DNA from 2 places in the Streptomyces sp. NPDC093065 genome. Region 2 is predicted to be linked to the other one. Evidence: predicted binding sites of a transcription regulator. Region 2 holds the regulator's gene; the other holds the start of a gene.

Region 1 (7,262 bases), on a different contig from region 2:
CGGGCCCTGCTGATCGAGGACGTCTTGGCCAATGCCACGCTCGCCGCGTCCCTTCCGTCCGTCGTCCCGCGGCACCGGATCGTCGACGACCGTTTCGTGCGGCTGCGCGACGACGTGACCGGGCCGTCGTGGCGGGCGGCGTCCGGACGCGCTCGGCACGCCCGGACGCCGGCACGCCCGGTGCGCGTGGCCGAGTCAGCCGTCAACCGGATCTCCGCACCCGTACAGATGCGGAGAACCGGCGCGCGCGTCAGGAGTCGTGGGCGATGTGCAGACCGGACGCGTAGCCCGGCCGGTGCCCGTCCGCTTCGTCCGGACGGCGGTCCGTGGCCGTCTTCGGCCGGACGCACACGGCGCGCCACTGGTACTCGGCCCGCTCGGCCCGCCCGGCCGAGAACACGGCACTCCGGCCTGCGGCCGGTTCGCGGAAGCCCTCGGCCTCGATCACCGAGAAGTGCGCCCGGACCCGCTCCGGAAGGGCGTCGGACGCGGGTACGCCCCGGCCCTCTTCGCTGTGCCGCTCCAGCTCGCGGCCGGTGCACACCTCGCCGGGCGGGATCCCCGGCATGGGTGTCGGGACGGGAAGGGCCCGGCATCCACCGGGATGCCGGGCCCTTCTACGAGCGTGTCGCTCAGTGGGCGTGGCCGTGGCCGTGGCCCGCGGCGGCCGGCTCTTCCTCTTCCTTCTTCTCGACGACCAGGGTCTCGGTCGTCAGCAGGAGGGAGGCGATGGAGGCGGCGTTCTCCAGGGCGGAGCGGGTGACCTTCACCGGGTCGATGACGCCGGCCTTGACCAGGTCGCCGTACTCGCCGGTGGCGGCGTTGAAGCCCTGGCCCTTGTCGAGCTCGGCGACCTTGGAGGTGATGACGTAGCCCTCCAGGCCGGCGTTCTCGGCGATCCAGCGCAGCGGCTCGACGGCGGCGCGGCGGACGACCGCGACACCGGTGGCCTCGTCGCCGGTCTTGCCGAGGTTGCCCTCCAGCACCTTGACGGCGTGGACCAGCGCGGAGCCACCACCGGAGACGATGCCCTCCTCGACCGCGGCGCGGGTCGCGGAGATGGCGTCCTCCAGACGGTGCTTGCGCTCCTTCAGCTCCACCTCGGTGGCGGCGCCGACCTTGATCACGCACACGCCGCCGGCCAGCTTCGCGAGGCGCTCCTGGAGCTTCTCGCGGTCCCAGTCGGAGTCCGTGGACTCGATCTCGGCCTTGATCTGGGCGATGCGGCCCTCGACCTCGTCGCGCTTGCCGGCACCGTCGACGATGGTGGTGTCGTCCTTGGTGACGGTGATGCGGCGGGCGGTGCCGAGCACGTCCAGGCCGACCTGGTCGAGCTTGAGGCCGACCTCCTCGGAGATGACCGTGGCACCGGTGAGGACGGCCATGTCCTGCAGCATCGCCTTGCGGCGGTCGCCGAAGCCGGGGGCCTTGACGGCCACCGCGTTGAAGGTGCCGCGGATCTTGTTGACGACGAGGGTGGAGAGCGCCTCGCCCTCCAGGTCCTCGGCGATGATCAGCAGCGGCTTGGAGGCGTTCGCCTGGATGACCTTCTCCAGCAGCGGCAGCAGGTCCGCGATGGAGGAGATCTTGCCCTGGTTGATCAGGATGTACGGGTCGTCGAGGACGGCCTCCATGCGCTCCTGGTCCGTCACGAAGTACGGCGACAGGTAGCCCTTGTCGAAGGCCATGCCCTCGGTGAAGTCCAGCTCCAGACCGAAGGTGTTGGACTCCTCGACGGTGATGACACCGTCCTTGCCGACCTTGTCCATCGCCTCGGCGATCAGCTCGCCGACCTGCTGGTCCTGGGCGGACAGCGCGGCCACGGCGGCGATGTCGGACTTCTCGTCGATCGGGCGGGCGGTGGCGAGGAGGTCCTCGGAGACGGCCTTGACGGCGGCGTCGATGCCCTTCTTGAGCAGCGCCGGGGAGGCACCCGCGGCGACGTTCTTCAGGCCCTCGCGCACGAGCGCCTGGGCGAGCACGGTGGCGGTGGTGGTGCCGTCACCCGCGATGTCGTTGGTCTTGGTCGCCACCTCCTTCACCAGCTGGGCGCCGAGGTTCTCGTACGGGTCCTCGACCTCGACCTCGCGGGCGATGGTGACGCCGTCGTTGGTGATGGTGGGGGCGCCGAACTTCTTGTCGATGACGACGTTGCGGCCCTTGGGGCCGATCGTCACCTTCACCGTGTCGGCGAGCTTGTTGACGCCGCGCTCGAGGGCGCGACGGGCGTCCTCGTCGAACTTCAGGATCTTCGCCATGGGAGCGTGAGCCCTCTTCCGGAAATCTTGGGGTTATACGGCAACTGCGCCCCCGACGCCCGGCTTTTTATGGTCGCGGGAGCCAGGGGCGCAGCTGGAAAGCAAGGTGCTTCGGGTGAACTACTTCTCGACGATCGCGAGCACGTCGCGGGCCGAGAGGACGAGGTACTCCTCGCCGTTGTACTTCACCTCGGTGCCGCCGTACTTGCTGTAGAGCACGACGTCGCCGACGCTGACGTCGAGCGGAAGACGGTTGCCGTCCTCGAAGCGGCCCGGGCCCACGGCCAGGACGACGCCCTCCTGGGGCTTCTCCTTGGCGGTGTCCGGAATGACCAGGCCCGAAGCCGTGGTCTGCTCGGCGTCGAGCGGCTGGACCACGATGCGGTCCTCGAGCGGCTTGATGGCAACCTTGGAGCTGGCGGTCGTCACGATCCGACCTCCCCCTTCGGAGATCTCACGGGGTTAACTGTCTGAGGTGGCGACCAGGTCGATCCGTCGTCGCGGGTGCCGGACCTGCCCGTCGCTTTGTTGGCACTCTCCGGTGGGGAGTGCCAGACCCGAGACTATGACCGCGATTAGCACTCGGTCAAGCGGAGTGCCAATGCCGGCGGCGCGTCGGCGGGGTTTTCGGGTGAACACCGGTTCGTGGAGGCACCCTGCGCGGGTGTGGGCGCCGCTGGGGGCTGCCCCCCCCCAGACCCCCGCTTCGGCCTGAACGGCCTCGTCCTCGAACGCCGGACGGGCTGTGACTAAAGGTATTTTTCCAGGTTGCCCACCCTCAGCCCCTGCTCCTCGATCGTCTCCAGCAGACGTTCCGTGCGGGCCGCCAGGTTCGCGGCCGTCGCGTCGTCCGGGTCCACGGCCACGACGTCGCCGGGGTGGAGGCGGTGGTCGCCGCCGCCGGCGTAGGTGAGGTCGCCCCCGGCGTCGAGGGCGGCGCGCCACAGGACCAGGGCCGTGATGCCGCAGTCGGCGGCGGCGCGCAGGGTGGTGGTGTCGTAGCCGCCGTGCGGCGGGCGGAAGAGGTGGGCGCGGACGCCGAAGCGTGACTTGAGCTTGGTCTGCTGGCCGCAGATCTCGGCCCGCTGGCCGGCGTAGGGCAGGCCACGCAGGGAGCGGTGGTCGAGGGTGTGGTTCTGCAGGCTCGCGCCGAACGGGCGCAGCCGGGCGAGGTCGCCGTACACCGGTCCGGCGACGGTGTCGGTGAGGAACAGGGTGACCGGGAGCCGCCGTTCGCGGATCAGCGCGGCGAAGGCGGGGTCGCGCTCGGCGCTGTCGTCGTAGGTGAGGAAGACGACCGGGTCGTCGGTGCGGACGTGGTCCACGACCGGCGGCAGCTGCCGTCCCTGGCCGGCGTCCTGGGCGGGGTTCCCGGCCGCCGCGCGTTCGGCGGGGGCGGCGGGCCGGTCGCAGCCGGTGAGCGGGAGCAGCGGGAGCAGGAGGGCTGCCAGGGCGGCGCCGGCCGGGCGGAACCGCCCCCGCCTCACAGGTAGTCCTCCAGGCGGGCCACCGCGTACCCGTCGGCGGTGATCCGGTCCAGGAAGCGGCGGACCATGTCGGTCATCGTGCCGTCCCAGTCGCTCTTGCCCCGGAAGTGGGTGAGGACGATGTCGCCGGGGTGCAGGTCCTGGTCCCACTCGCGGTACTCCCAGTGGTCGACGTACACCTCCTCGCTCCAGATCGGGGCGTACTTGATGCCGCAGGACTTGGCCGCGCGCAGGGTGTCGTGGTTGTAGTTGCCGTAGGGCGGGCGGAAGAGGGCGGGGCGCTTGCCGTAGTGCTTCTCCATCACGTCCTGCATGCCACAGATCTCGCGCTTCTGCTCCTCGTAGGAGAGCCCGGGGAGGTAGGGGTGGCTCAGGGTGTGGTTGTTGAGGGTGATGCCTCGGGCCTGCATCTTCTTGAAGTAGCCGTAGTCGTCCTTGATCTCCTCGTCGGTGAGGAAGACGGTGTACGGGATCTTCAGCTCGCTCATCATCTTCAGGAACTCCGGGTCCTTGTTGGAACCGTCGTCGATGGTGAGGAAGACGATCTTCTCCTTGGTGGGGACCGTGGTGAAGACCGGCGGGAGGTTCTCCGTCTCCTGGCCGTCGACCTCGAAGCCCTCCCGGGCCTTGATCTCCGGCTTCTTCCCGGGGGGCGCGGGTGCCGTCAGCGGGACCTTCTTGAGGTCCCAGCGCTTGGCGGCGGCGACCAGGGCAGCCCGGGCCTCGCGCGCCTTGGCCGCACCGTCCACCGCCCGGGCCGGGGGCGCCTTCGGGGCCTGCTGGCCGGCCGCGCCCCGCACCCCGTGGTCGTCGCCCTGCGCGCAGCCGCCGGCGAGGGCGGCGACGGCGAGGACGGCGGTGGCGGTCGCTCCGCGCCGGCGAAGTGCTCTGCGGCGTGCCCTGTGCAGTGCGGGACCGGATGCCCGGGACGCGCCACGCGACGCCCGACTTTTGTCATTTTGTACGACTTCTCGCATGGTGCCGGATCCTCGCAGCCGCCGGCCGTCGAACCCGGTCCGACACCTCGCCGGGAGCGCACCATCCACCGACTGGCCCACAATGAGGCGGTGAACGACCTGGACTCCCTCCTCGCCCTGCTCGCCCCCGAAGGCCGCGCGCTGCTCGACGAGGTGCGCGACACCGACCCCGCGCGGGAGTTGGCGGTCGCCACCCGGCTGCGGCGCACCCACCCCGCCGAGCTGGTGTCGGCCGCGCTCGGGCAGGCGCGGCTGCGGCAGCGGGCGGTGGCGAAGTTCGGGGCCGAGGACGCCGGGCGGATGTTCTTCACGCCCAACGGGGTCGAGCAGTCGACGCGGGGGAGTGTGGCGGCCTACCGGGCGGAGTGCCTCCGGGCAGCCGGCGTGCGGTCCGTCGCCGATCTGTGCTGCGGGATCGGCGGCGACGCGATCGCGCTGGCCCGCGCCGGGATCCGGGTCCTCGCCGTCGACCGCGACCCGGTCACGGCCGCGGCGGCCCGTGCCAACGCCGACGCCCTCGGGCTCGCCGACCTGATCGAGGTGCGCGAGGCCGACGTGGCAGAAGTGGACACGGCCGGATACGACGCCGTGTTCGTCGACCCCGCCAGGCGTTCCTCCAAGCGCGGCCGGATCTTCGATCCGGAGGCCTACTCCCCGCCCCTGTCCTGGGCCGTGTCCGCCGCGCTCGGGGCACCGCTCGGCCTGCTGAAGATCGCGCCCGGCATTCCGCACGAGGCGATCCCCCCGGAGGCGACGGCCGAGTGGGTCTCGGACGGAGGGGACGTGAAGGAGGCCGTGTTGTGGTTCGGCCGGGACGTGACGCCGGGGGCACGGCGGGCGACGCTGCTGCCCGCCGGCGCGGGGATCCGCGTGACGCCCGAGACCATGCTCCCGGACCCCGGGGTCCGGCCGGTGGGGAGGTACCTGTACGAGCCGGACGGCGCCGTCATCCGCGCCCACCTCGTCGCCGAGGTGGCCGAAGAAGTGGAGGGTGGCCTGATCGATGCGACCATCGCCTACGTCACCGCCGACGAAGCGCACCGCACGCCGTACGCCACGGCGTACGAGATCACCGACCGGATGCCGTTCAACGTGAAGAAGCTGAAGGCGCTGCTGCGGGAGCGCGGGGTCGGCACCCTGACGGTGAAGAAGCGGGGCTCGGCGGTCGAGCCGGAGGAGCTGCGGAAGAAGGTCAAACCGCAGGGGCCGAACGCCGCGACCGTGTTCCTGACGCGGGTCGCGGGGGCACCCACGATGCTGATCGGGCACCCCGTCCGCCGGGACGGCTAGCGGGCCTCCGTCTCCCGGGCCCGGCGCAGCAGGAGTGCGCGTTCGCGTGCGTTGCGGGTCAGGGACGCGGCCCGTTCGAACTCCGTGCGCGCCTCGGCCCCGCGGCCCAGGCGGAGCAGGAGGTCGCCCCGGACGCTGGGGAGCAGGTGGTAGTCGCGCAGGGCCGGTTCGGCGGCGAGGGCGTCGACGAGGGCGAGCGCCGGGGCCGGGCCCTCGGCCATCGAGACGGCGACCGCACGGTTGAGTTCGACGACCGGGGACGGGGTGCGGGCCGCGAGCAGGCCGTAGAGGGCGGCGATGCGCGGCCAGTCGGTCTCCTCGTACGTGTGGGCCGTCGCGTGGCAGGCGGCGATCGCGGCCTGGAGGGCGTACGGGCCCGGGGCGGCGGAGCCGGCGGCGGCGTGGGCGTGGCCGAGTGCGGTGATGCCGCGGGCGATGAGCAGGCGGTTCCAGCGGTGGCGGTTCTGGTCCCGCAGCAGCACCGGCTCGCCGTCGGGGGCGGTGCGGGCGGCGGTGCGGGAGGACTGGAACTCCAGCAGCGCGGTCAGGCCGTGCACCTCGGGTTCCTTCGGCATCAGGGCGGACAGGACACGGGCCAGTCGCAGGGCGTCCTCGCACAGGCCGGGGCGGAGCCAGTCGTCGCCCGCGGTGGCCGCGTAGCCCTCGTTGAAGATCAGGTAGATGACCTCCAGGACCGAGCCGAGACGGGCCTCGCGGTCCGGTCCGTACGGCACCTCGAAGGCGACGTTCTTCCGGGCCAGGGTGCGCTTGGCGCGCACGATGCGCTGCGCGACCGTCGGCTCGGGCACGAGGCAGGCGCGGGCGATCTCGGGTGTGGTCAGGCCGCCGAGCAGGCGGAGGGTGAGGGCGATGCGGGCCTCGGCGGACAGCACCGGGTGGCAGGCGGTGAAGACCAGCCGCAGCAGGTCGTCGTCGATGTCCTCCGGGCCGGCGGGCTCCTCGGGCGGGGGCGTCGAGGCGGGCAGGTCCCGGCCGATCTCCGCGAGCTTGCGGGCGTAGTTCTCCCGGCGCCGGATCAGGTCGACGGCGCGGTGGCGGGCGGTGGCCATGAGCCAGGCGCCCGGGTTGTCGGGCACACCCTCCCTGGGCCACTGCTCCAGAGCGGCGACCAGGGCGTCCTGGGTGAGCTCCTCGGCGATGCCGACGTCCCGGACCAGCCGGGCGACACCGGCGATGACGCGGGGCGACTCGAGCCGGAAAACGGTTTCGAGGGCTGCGGTGGGCTGCGG
Region 2 (7,262 bases):
GTCGTCCTCGGCGGTGAAGGCGACCAACTCGCCGTGCGGGTGCGGAAAGCGGAGGTAGGCAGGCGCTGCGGGCTGAGTCACCCCCTCACCCTATGCAGGGGCGCGGCCCGCCGACAGAGGTTTGGATCACTTGTCCGTGCGGGACCCGTCCGATGCCCCGTCCGGCTACTTGCCCTCGACCGGCCCGCAGTGCGGGTCGTTCGGGCACCGGATGGTCCGGGTGACGGTCACGGTGGGCCCGGGCCGGTCCGGGGAGGGCCGGTTCGCGGGCGGCGCGCTGGTGGCGTCGCAGTCGCCCAGGCCCTTGACGCGGAACCACTGCTTGCCGTCGACCTCGGCGGTCAGGTCGCCGCGCACGCAGGCGCCGTCGACGACCTTGGTGACCTCGCCGTCGACGTCGATGTCCTGGCCGGCGTCCGTCCTGCCCTCGCAGTGGACGGAGGCGACGGCGTTCTCGTCCCCCGGGGCCGTGGCGCCGGCGCCCTTGTCGCCGTAGGAGGCGTTGCAGGTGAGCCAGCGCACCTCCGCCTTCTGCCGCTGCAGTTCACGGGTCACGGTCTGGTCGGTCGTGTAGGCCACCGTCGCGGTGCCGAGTCCGCCCGGTTCGCACGCGACGACCCCGCCGACGGCGACGGCCGCGCCGACGACCACGGGAGCGATGCGCCGAATTCGCCTCATTGCCCACATGAGGGGCAGCGTCCCACCGCTCGGGGACCTGCGGTAGGGCGCATACGGCCACTCCTCACCACCGTGGGCGCGTGCGGGAGGGGGTGTCGGCTCAGCCTGCGTGCGGTGGACGGGACGGCCACCTCGGGCCGGGCGGGTCAGGACCAGCGGCCGGTGCGGGCCAGGAGTACGGCGGTCGCGGCGGTGCCCGCGGTGGAGGTGCGCAGGACGCTGCGGCCCAGGCGGTAGGGCCTGGCACCGGCTTCGGCGAAGAGCGCCAACTCCTCCGGGGACACGCCCCCTTCGGGGCCCACGACCAGCACGATGTCGCCGGTGGCGGGGAGTTCGGCGACGGACAGGGGGGCGTCGCCGCTCTCGTGGAGTACGGCGGCGAAGTCGGCCTCGGCCAGAAGTGAGGCAACCTGCTTGCTCGTCGCCGCGTCCGCGACGTCGGGGAAGCGGACCCGGCGGGACTGCTTGCCGGCCTCCCGCGCCGTGGCCCGCCACTTGCCGAGGGCCTTGAGGCCGCGCTCGCCCTTCCACTGCGTGATGCACCTGGACGCCGCCCAGGGCACGATCGCGTCGACCCCGACCTCGGTCATCGTCTCGACGGCAAGCTCACCGCGGTCGCCCTTGGGCAGGGCCTGGACGACGGTGACGCGGGGCTGCTCGGCGGGCTCCTCACGCACGCCGTCGGGGACGGTGACGACCAGGCGGTCCTTGCCCTCGGCGGCCTTCACCACGCCCTCGGCCCAGCGTCCGCGCCCGTCGGTGAGGACGACGTCCTCGCCGGCCCGCAGCCGCTTCACAGAGACGGCGTGCCGTCCCTCGGGGCCGTCGAGGACGTACTGGCCCGCGGGCAGGTCCTGCGGGCGCAGGGAGTCGGCCACGAACACCGGTGCCGTCATCGGGCGCCGCCTCCCGTCGCATAGCCCGACAACGCTGTCCCGGCGGCGGCGAGTTCGGCCGCCAGCACCTCCACGAGCTGTCCGGCGGGCAGCTCCCGGGCCATCCGGTGGCCCTGTCCCGCCCACAGCGCCATGCCCTGCGCGTCGCCCGCCTTCGCCGCCGCCTTGCGCACCGGCGAGGTGAGGTGGTGCACCTCGGGGTAGGCGGCGGGGGCGTAGGGGCCGTGCTCGCGCACGAAGCGGTTGACCAGCGCGCGGGCGGGACGGCCGGAGAAGGCGCGGGTGAGTTCGGTGCGGACGAACAGCGGGTTGGTCAGCGCCTGCTTGTGCAGGTCGTGCGCGCCGGACTCGGGGGTGGCGAGGAAGGCGGTGCCGAGCTGGGCCGCGCTCGCGCCGGCCGCCAGGACGGCGGTGATCTGGCCGCCGCGCATGACGCCGCCGGCGGCGACGATCGGCAGGCTCACCGCCTCCCGGACCTGGGCGACCAGCGACAGCAGTCCAGTGCCCGCGCCGCCGGTCTCCGGGTTGTCCCGGTGGGTGCCCTGGTGGCCGCCGGCCTCGGCGCCCTGCGCGATCACCGCGTCGGCGCCGGACTGCTCGACGGCCCGGGCCTCGTCCGCGGTGGTCGCGGAGACCAGGGCGAAGGTGCCCACGCGGTGCAGGGAGTCGACGACCTCACGGCTGGGGACACCGAAGTGGAAGGACACCACCGGTACGGGGTTGTCGAGCAGTACGGCGAGCTTGGTGTCGTAGCCGTCGTCCCGGCCGCAGTCGGGGTCGCCCAGCTCCGTCTCGTACCAGGCGGCCTCGCCGGCCAGCTGGTGGGCGTAGACGTCGACGGCGGCGGGGTCGGCCGTCTCGGGCTGCGGCAGGAACAGGTTGACGCCGAAAGGGCGGCTCGTCAGTCCCCGCAGATGCTTGATCTCCTGGTACATGCCGTCCGCCGTCTTGTACCCGGCGGCCAGGAAGCCCAGCCCGCCAGCCTCGGACACGGCGGCCGCGAGCCGTGGCACGGAGACGCCGCCCGCCATGGGCGCCTGCACGATCGGGTAGGGGAAGAGATCGGTCAGTGCGGAGGACATGACGGCATGTTGTCACGTCCTCCGCACAAGTCCGAATCCGGGCTTCCGTTGGCATACGCCAGGAGCATCCGCATCCCCGGAGGGACCTCAGCGCCCGTTGAACGCGTCCTTCAGCCGCGAGAACAACCCCTGCTGCCCCGGCTGGAACTGCCCCGTCGGGCGTTCCTCGCCGCGGAGCTTGGCCAGTTCGCGCAGGAGGCGTTCCTGTTCGGGGTCGAGCTTGCCCGGGGTGGTGACCTCGACGTGGACGATGAGGTCGCCGCGGCCGCCGCCGCGCAGGTGGGTGACGCCCCGGCCGTGCTTCGGGATCGACTGGCCGGACTGGGTGCCCGGGCGGATGTCGACCTCCTCCATGCCGTCCAGGGTCTCCAGCGGCACCTTCGTGCCGAGGGCGGCCGCCGTCATCGGGATGGTGACCGTGCAGTGCAGGTCGTCGCCGCGCCGCTGGAAGGTCGAGTGGGGCAGCTCGTGGATCTCGACGTACAGGTCACCGGCGGGACCGCCGCCGGGGCCGACCTCGCCCTCGCCCGCGAGCTGGATCCGGGTGCCGTTGTCGACACCGGCCGGGATCTTCACGGTGAGGGTGCGCCGGGAGCGGACCCGGCCGTCGCCCGCGCACTCGGGGCACGGGGTGGGGACCACGGTGCCGAAGCCCTGGCACTGGGGGCACGGGCGGGAGGTCATGACCTGGCCCAGGAAGGACCGGGTGACCTGCGAGACCTCACCGCGGCCGCGGCACATGTCGCACGTCTGGGCCGACGTGCCGGGCGCCGCGCCCTCGCCGTTGCAGGTGTTGCAGACGACCGCGGTGTCGACCTGGATGTCCTTGGTCGTACCGAACGCGGCCTCGTCCAGCTCGACCTCGATGCGGATCATCGCGTCCTGGCCCCGGCGGGTGCGCGAGCGCGGTCCGCGCTGCGACGCCGTACCGAAGAACGCGTCCATGATGTCCGAGAAGTTCCCGAAGCCACCCGCGCCGAAGCCGCCGGCCCCGCCGCCGCCCGCCTGCGAGAGCGGGTCGCCGCCGAGGTCGTAGACCTGCTTCTTCTGCGGGTCCGACAGCACCTCGTAGGCGGCGTTGATCTCCTTGAACCGCTCCTGGGTCTTCGGATCGGGGTTGACGTCCGGGTGCAGCTCGCGCGCGAGCCTCCGGAACGCCTTCTTGATCTCGTCCTGGGAGGCGTCGCGGCGCACGCCGAGTACGGCGTAGTAGTCCGTGGCCACCTACGACTCCGCCAGGATCTGTCCGACGTACCGTGCCACTGCGCGTACCGCTCCCATCGTTCCCGGGTAATCCATGCGGGTCGGTCCGACCACGCCGAGCTTGGCAACCGCCTCGCCGCCCGAACCGTAGCCGACCGACACGACGGACGTTGAGTTGAGTCCCTCGTGGGCGTTCTCGTGACCGATCCGTACGGTCACGCCCGGATCCTTCGCCTCGCCGAGCAGCTTGAGGAGCACGACCTGCTCCTCCAGCGCCTCCAGCACCGGCCGGATCACCAAGGGGAAGTCGTGCCCGAAGCGGGTCAGATTGGCGGTGCCGCCGATCATCAGCCGCTCCTCGTTCTCCTCGACCAGCGTCTCCAGGAGAGTGGAGAGCACGGTGGAGACCGTACCGCGATCCTCGGCCTCGAACGCCTCCGGCAGTTCCTCGACCAGGCCGGGCACGTCCGTGAAACGGCGTCCCGCGACCCGGCTGTTGAGCCGCGCCCGCAGGTCGGCCAGCGATGCCTCGCCGAACGGCGCCGGGCAGTCGACCATCCGCTGCTCGACCCGGCCGGTGTCCGTGATCAGCACGAGCATCAGGCGCGCGGGCGCGAGCGCGAGCAGCTCCACGTGCCGCACGGTCGAGCGGGTCAGCGACGGATACTGCACGACGGCGACCTGCCGGGTGAGCTGCGCGAGCAGCCGCACCGTGCGGGCCACGACGTCGTCGAGGTCGACGGCGCCCTCCAGGAAGTTCTGGATGGCGCGCCGCTCGGGCGCGGTCATCGGCTTGACGCCGGCCAGCTTGTCGACGAAGAGCCGGTAGCCCTTGTCGGTCGGGATGCGCCCGGCGCTGGTGTGCGGCTGGGCGATGAACCCCTCGTCCTCCAGGGCCGCCATGTCGTTGCGCACGGTGGCCGGCGAGACGCCGAGATTGTGCCGTTCGGTGAGGGCCTTGGAACCGACCGGCTCCTCGGTGCCGACGTAGTCCTGGACGATGGCGCGCAGCACCTGAAGCCTGCGTTCACTGAGCATCCGGCGCGCACCTCCAGCTGTCGTCCGCCCGATTCGGCCTGTCTGAACCTGTCTGTCCTGGCACTCATGGCTCGCGAGTGCCAGACTTCCCCGGGCCAGTGTACGGCCGTGGGGTACGCACCCGGCAAGGCCGTGACGATGCCGTTAGCGTCGTCGCCGTGACGGTGACTTGGGAAGAGCTGGGCTGGGAGCGGCTGGCGGGCGGAGTGGGGCGGTGCCGGCTGCCGGGCTGGGACTGCACGGCGGGGCTGGTGCTCGGCGCGGACACGGTGCTGATGGTGGACGCGGGGTCGAGCCTGGCGGAGGGCGCCCGGTTGCGCGAGGCGGCGCGACGGCTCGCCGGCCGCCGTGTGACACATCTCGCGCTGACCCACCCGCATTTCGACCACGTCTTCGGCGCGGCGGCGTTCGAGGACGCGGAGGTGTACGGCGCCGCGGGTACGGGCGCGCTGTTCGCGCCGGGCGGACAGGGGCGGGAGGCGCTGCGCGCGGACGCGGTGGCGGAGGGGCTGGACGCGCGGGCGGCACGGGCGGCGGCCGACGCGCTCGTCCCCGTCCCGCACGAGATCGGCGACGCGTGCGGACTCGACCTGGGCGACGGCGGGCGGGTGCTGCTGGCCGACGTGGGCTCGGGCCACTCCGGGCACGATCTGGCGGTGCTGGTCCTGGTGCCGGGGTCCCCGGCGGTCGTCTTCTGCGGCGACCTGGTCGAGGAGTCCGGCGATCCCCAGGCCGGCCCCGACGCCGTACCGGAGCGCTGGCCCGCCGCCCTGGACCGGCTGCTGGAGCTGGGCGGCGCGGACGCGCTGTACGTTCCCGGTCACGGAGCGGTGGTGGACGCCGGGTTCGTGCGGGCCCAACGGGACGCGCTGGCCGCCCGGTTCGGCGTGTCGCGCTGATCATCGGGCGGGCGTTCCTCGTATCGTCAGCAGAATGCGCCAGTACTCCGCCGACCTGACCCCTCCGTGGAAGAAACCGCAGCCCGTTCCCGAGGTGCCGGCCGAGCCGGGCCTGGTGGTCGAGGAGCCCGGCACCGGGTTCTGCGGCGCGGTGATCGGCTGCGAGGCGGGCACGGTGACGCTGGAGGACCGCTTCGGCAAGCACCGGGTGTTCCCGATGGAACCGCGCGGTTTCCTGCTGGAGGGGCGCGTGGTGACGCTGGTCCGCCCGTCGTCTTCCTCCGGTCCGGCACGCCCCTCCCGTACGGCGTCCGGTTCGGTCGCCGTCCCCGGTGCCCGCGCGCGGGTGGCGCGCGCCGGGCGCATCTACGTCGAGGGGCGGCACGACGCCGAACTGGTCGAGAAGGTCTGGGGCGACGACCTGCGCATCGAGGGCGTCGTCGTGGAGTACCTGGGCGGCGTGGACGACCTCCCGTCGATCGTCACCGACTTCGCGCCCGGTCCCGACGCCCGGCTGGGTGTCCTGGTGGACCACCTGGTGCCGGGTTCGAAGGAGTGGCGGATCGCGGAGGCGGTGACGAGCGAGCACGCGCTGGTCGTGGGCCACCCGTACATCGACATCTGGGAGGCCGTGAAGCCGTCCTCGGTCGGCATCGACGGCTGGCCCCGGGTGCCGCGCGGCCAGGACTGGAAGACGGGGGTGTGCCGGGCGCTGGGGTGGCCGTCGGAGAACACGGGGGCGGTGTGGCAGGCGATCCTGGCGCGGGTGGGGTCGTACAAGGACCTGGAGCCGGAGTTGTTGGGCAGTGTGGAACGGCTCATTGATCACGTAACCGTGTCTTGAACATCGTCCGGTCGTTGACAGACCGGGCCTGGTGGTCTGCTCTCCGCCCCTGCGGAGATGGTCCGTCGATCAGCTCGTCCACACGGCCGAGCAGTTCCTGCTCCCCGCGGAAGCGGGGATGACCCCTCAGTCCACCAGGTCCCGCACCACCGCGTCCGCCAGCAGCCGCCCGCGCAGGGTCAGAACCGCACTCCCTGCGTCGTACGGCCCCTTCTGGAGCAGCCCGTCGGACAGCGCACGCCGGGCCGCCGCGAGCCCCGCCTCCCGCAGCAGCGACAACGGCGCCCCCTCCCGCAGCCGCAGCTCCAGCAGGACGCGCTCCACCCGCCGGTCCTCGTCCGTCAGGACCTCACGCCCGGCGCCCGGCGACTTCCCCGCCGCCAGCGCCCCCGCGTACGCCCCCGGATGCTTCACGTTCCACCACCGCACGCCCCCCACGTGGGAGTGCGCCCCCGGCCCAGCACCCCACCAGTCGGCGCCCCGCCAGTACAGCTCGTTGTGCAGGCACCGCCCGGCGTCGGAGGTGGCCCAGTTCGACACCTCGTACCAGTCGAAGCCCGCCGCCGCGAGGGTCTCCTCGGCGATCAGGTACCGGTCGGCGTGCACGTCGTCGTCGGTCATC

What was found. Region 2 encodes HrcA, which represses chaperone genes, less so after heat shock. Its sites were predicted from a motif close to TTNGCACTCNGNNNNNCNGAGTGCNAA; they were not measured.
Region 1: the regulator HrcA is predicted to act here: its motif matches at 2,834-2,860, upstream of groES (co-chaperone GroES).

What each region holds. Positions count from the first base shown of each region.
Region 1 is NZ_JBIVPJ010000002.1:322,417-329,678, reverse strand. Features, by position in the region: gene ACIQFU_RS04440 (cold shock domain-containing protein) at 251-568, opposite strand; gene groL (chaperonin GroEL) at 633-2,258, opposite strand; gene groES (co-chaperone GroES) at 2,379-2,687, opposite strand; gene ACIQFU_RS04425 (polysaccharide deacetylase family protein) at 3,008-3,745, opposite strand; gene ACIQFU_RS04420 (polysaccharide deacetylase family protein) at 3,742-4,722, opposite strand; gene ACIQFU_RS04415 (methyltransferase domain-containing protein) at 4,813-6,012, shown strand; gene ACIQFU_RS04410 (RNA polymerase sigma factor) at 6,009-7,262, opposite strand, start outside.
Region 2 is NZ_JBIVPJ010000001.1:119,947-127,208, forward strand. Features, by position in the region: gene ACIQFU_RS00500 (S41 family peptidase) at 1-81, opposite strand, end outside; gene ACIQFU_RS00505 (hypothetical protein) at 166-687, opposite strand; gene ACIQFU_RS00510 (16S rRNA (uracil(1498)-N(3))-methyltransferase) at 825-1,574, opposite strand; gene ACIQFU_RS00515 (nitronate monooxygenase) at 1,571-2,656, opposite strand; gene dnaJ (molecular chaperone DnaJ) at 2,744-3,880, opposite strand; gene hrcA (heat-inducible transcriptional repressor HrcA) at 3,881-4,897, opposite strand; gene ACIQFU_RS00530 (MBL fold metallo-hydrolase) at 5,056-5,796, shown strand; gene ACIQFU_RS00535 (DUF3097 domain-containing protein) at 5,831-6,640, shown strand; gene hemW (radical SAM family heme chaperone HemW) at 6,767-7,262, opposite strand, start outside.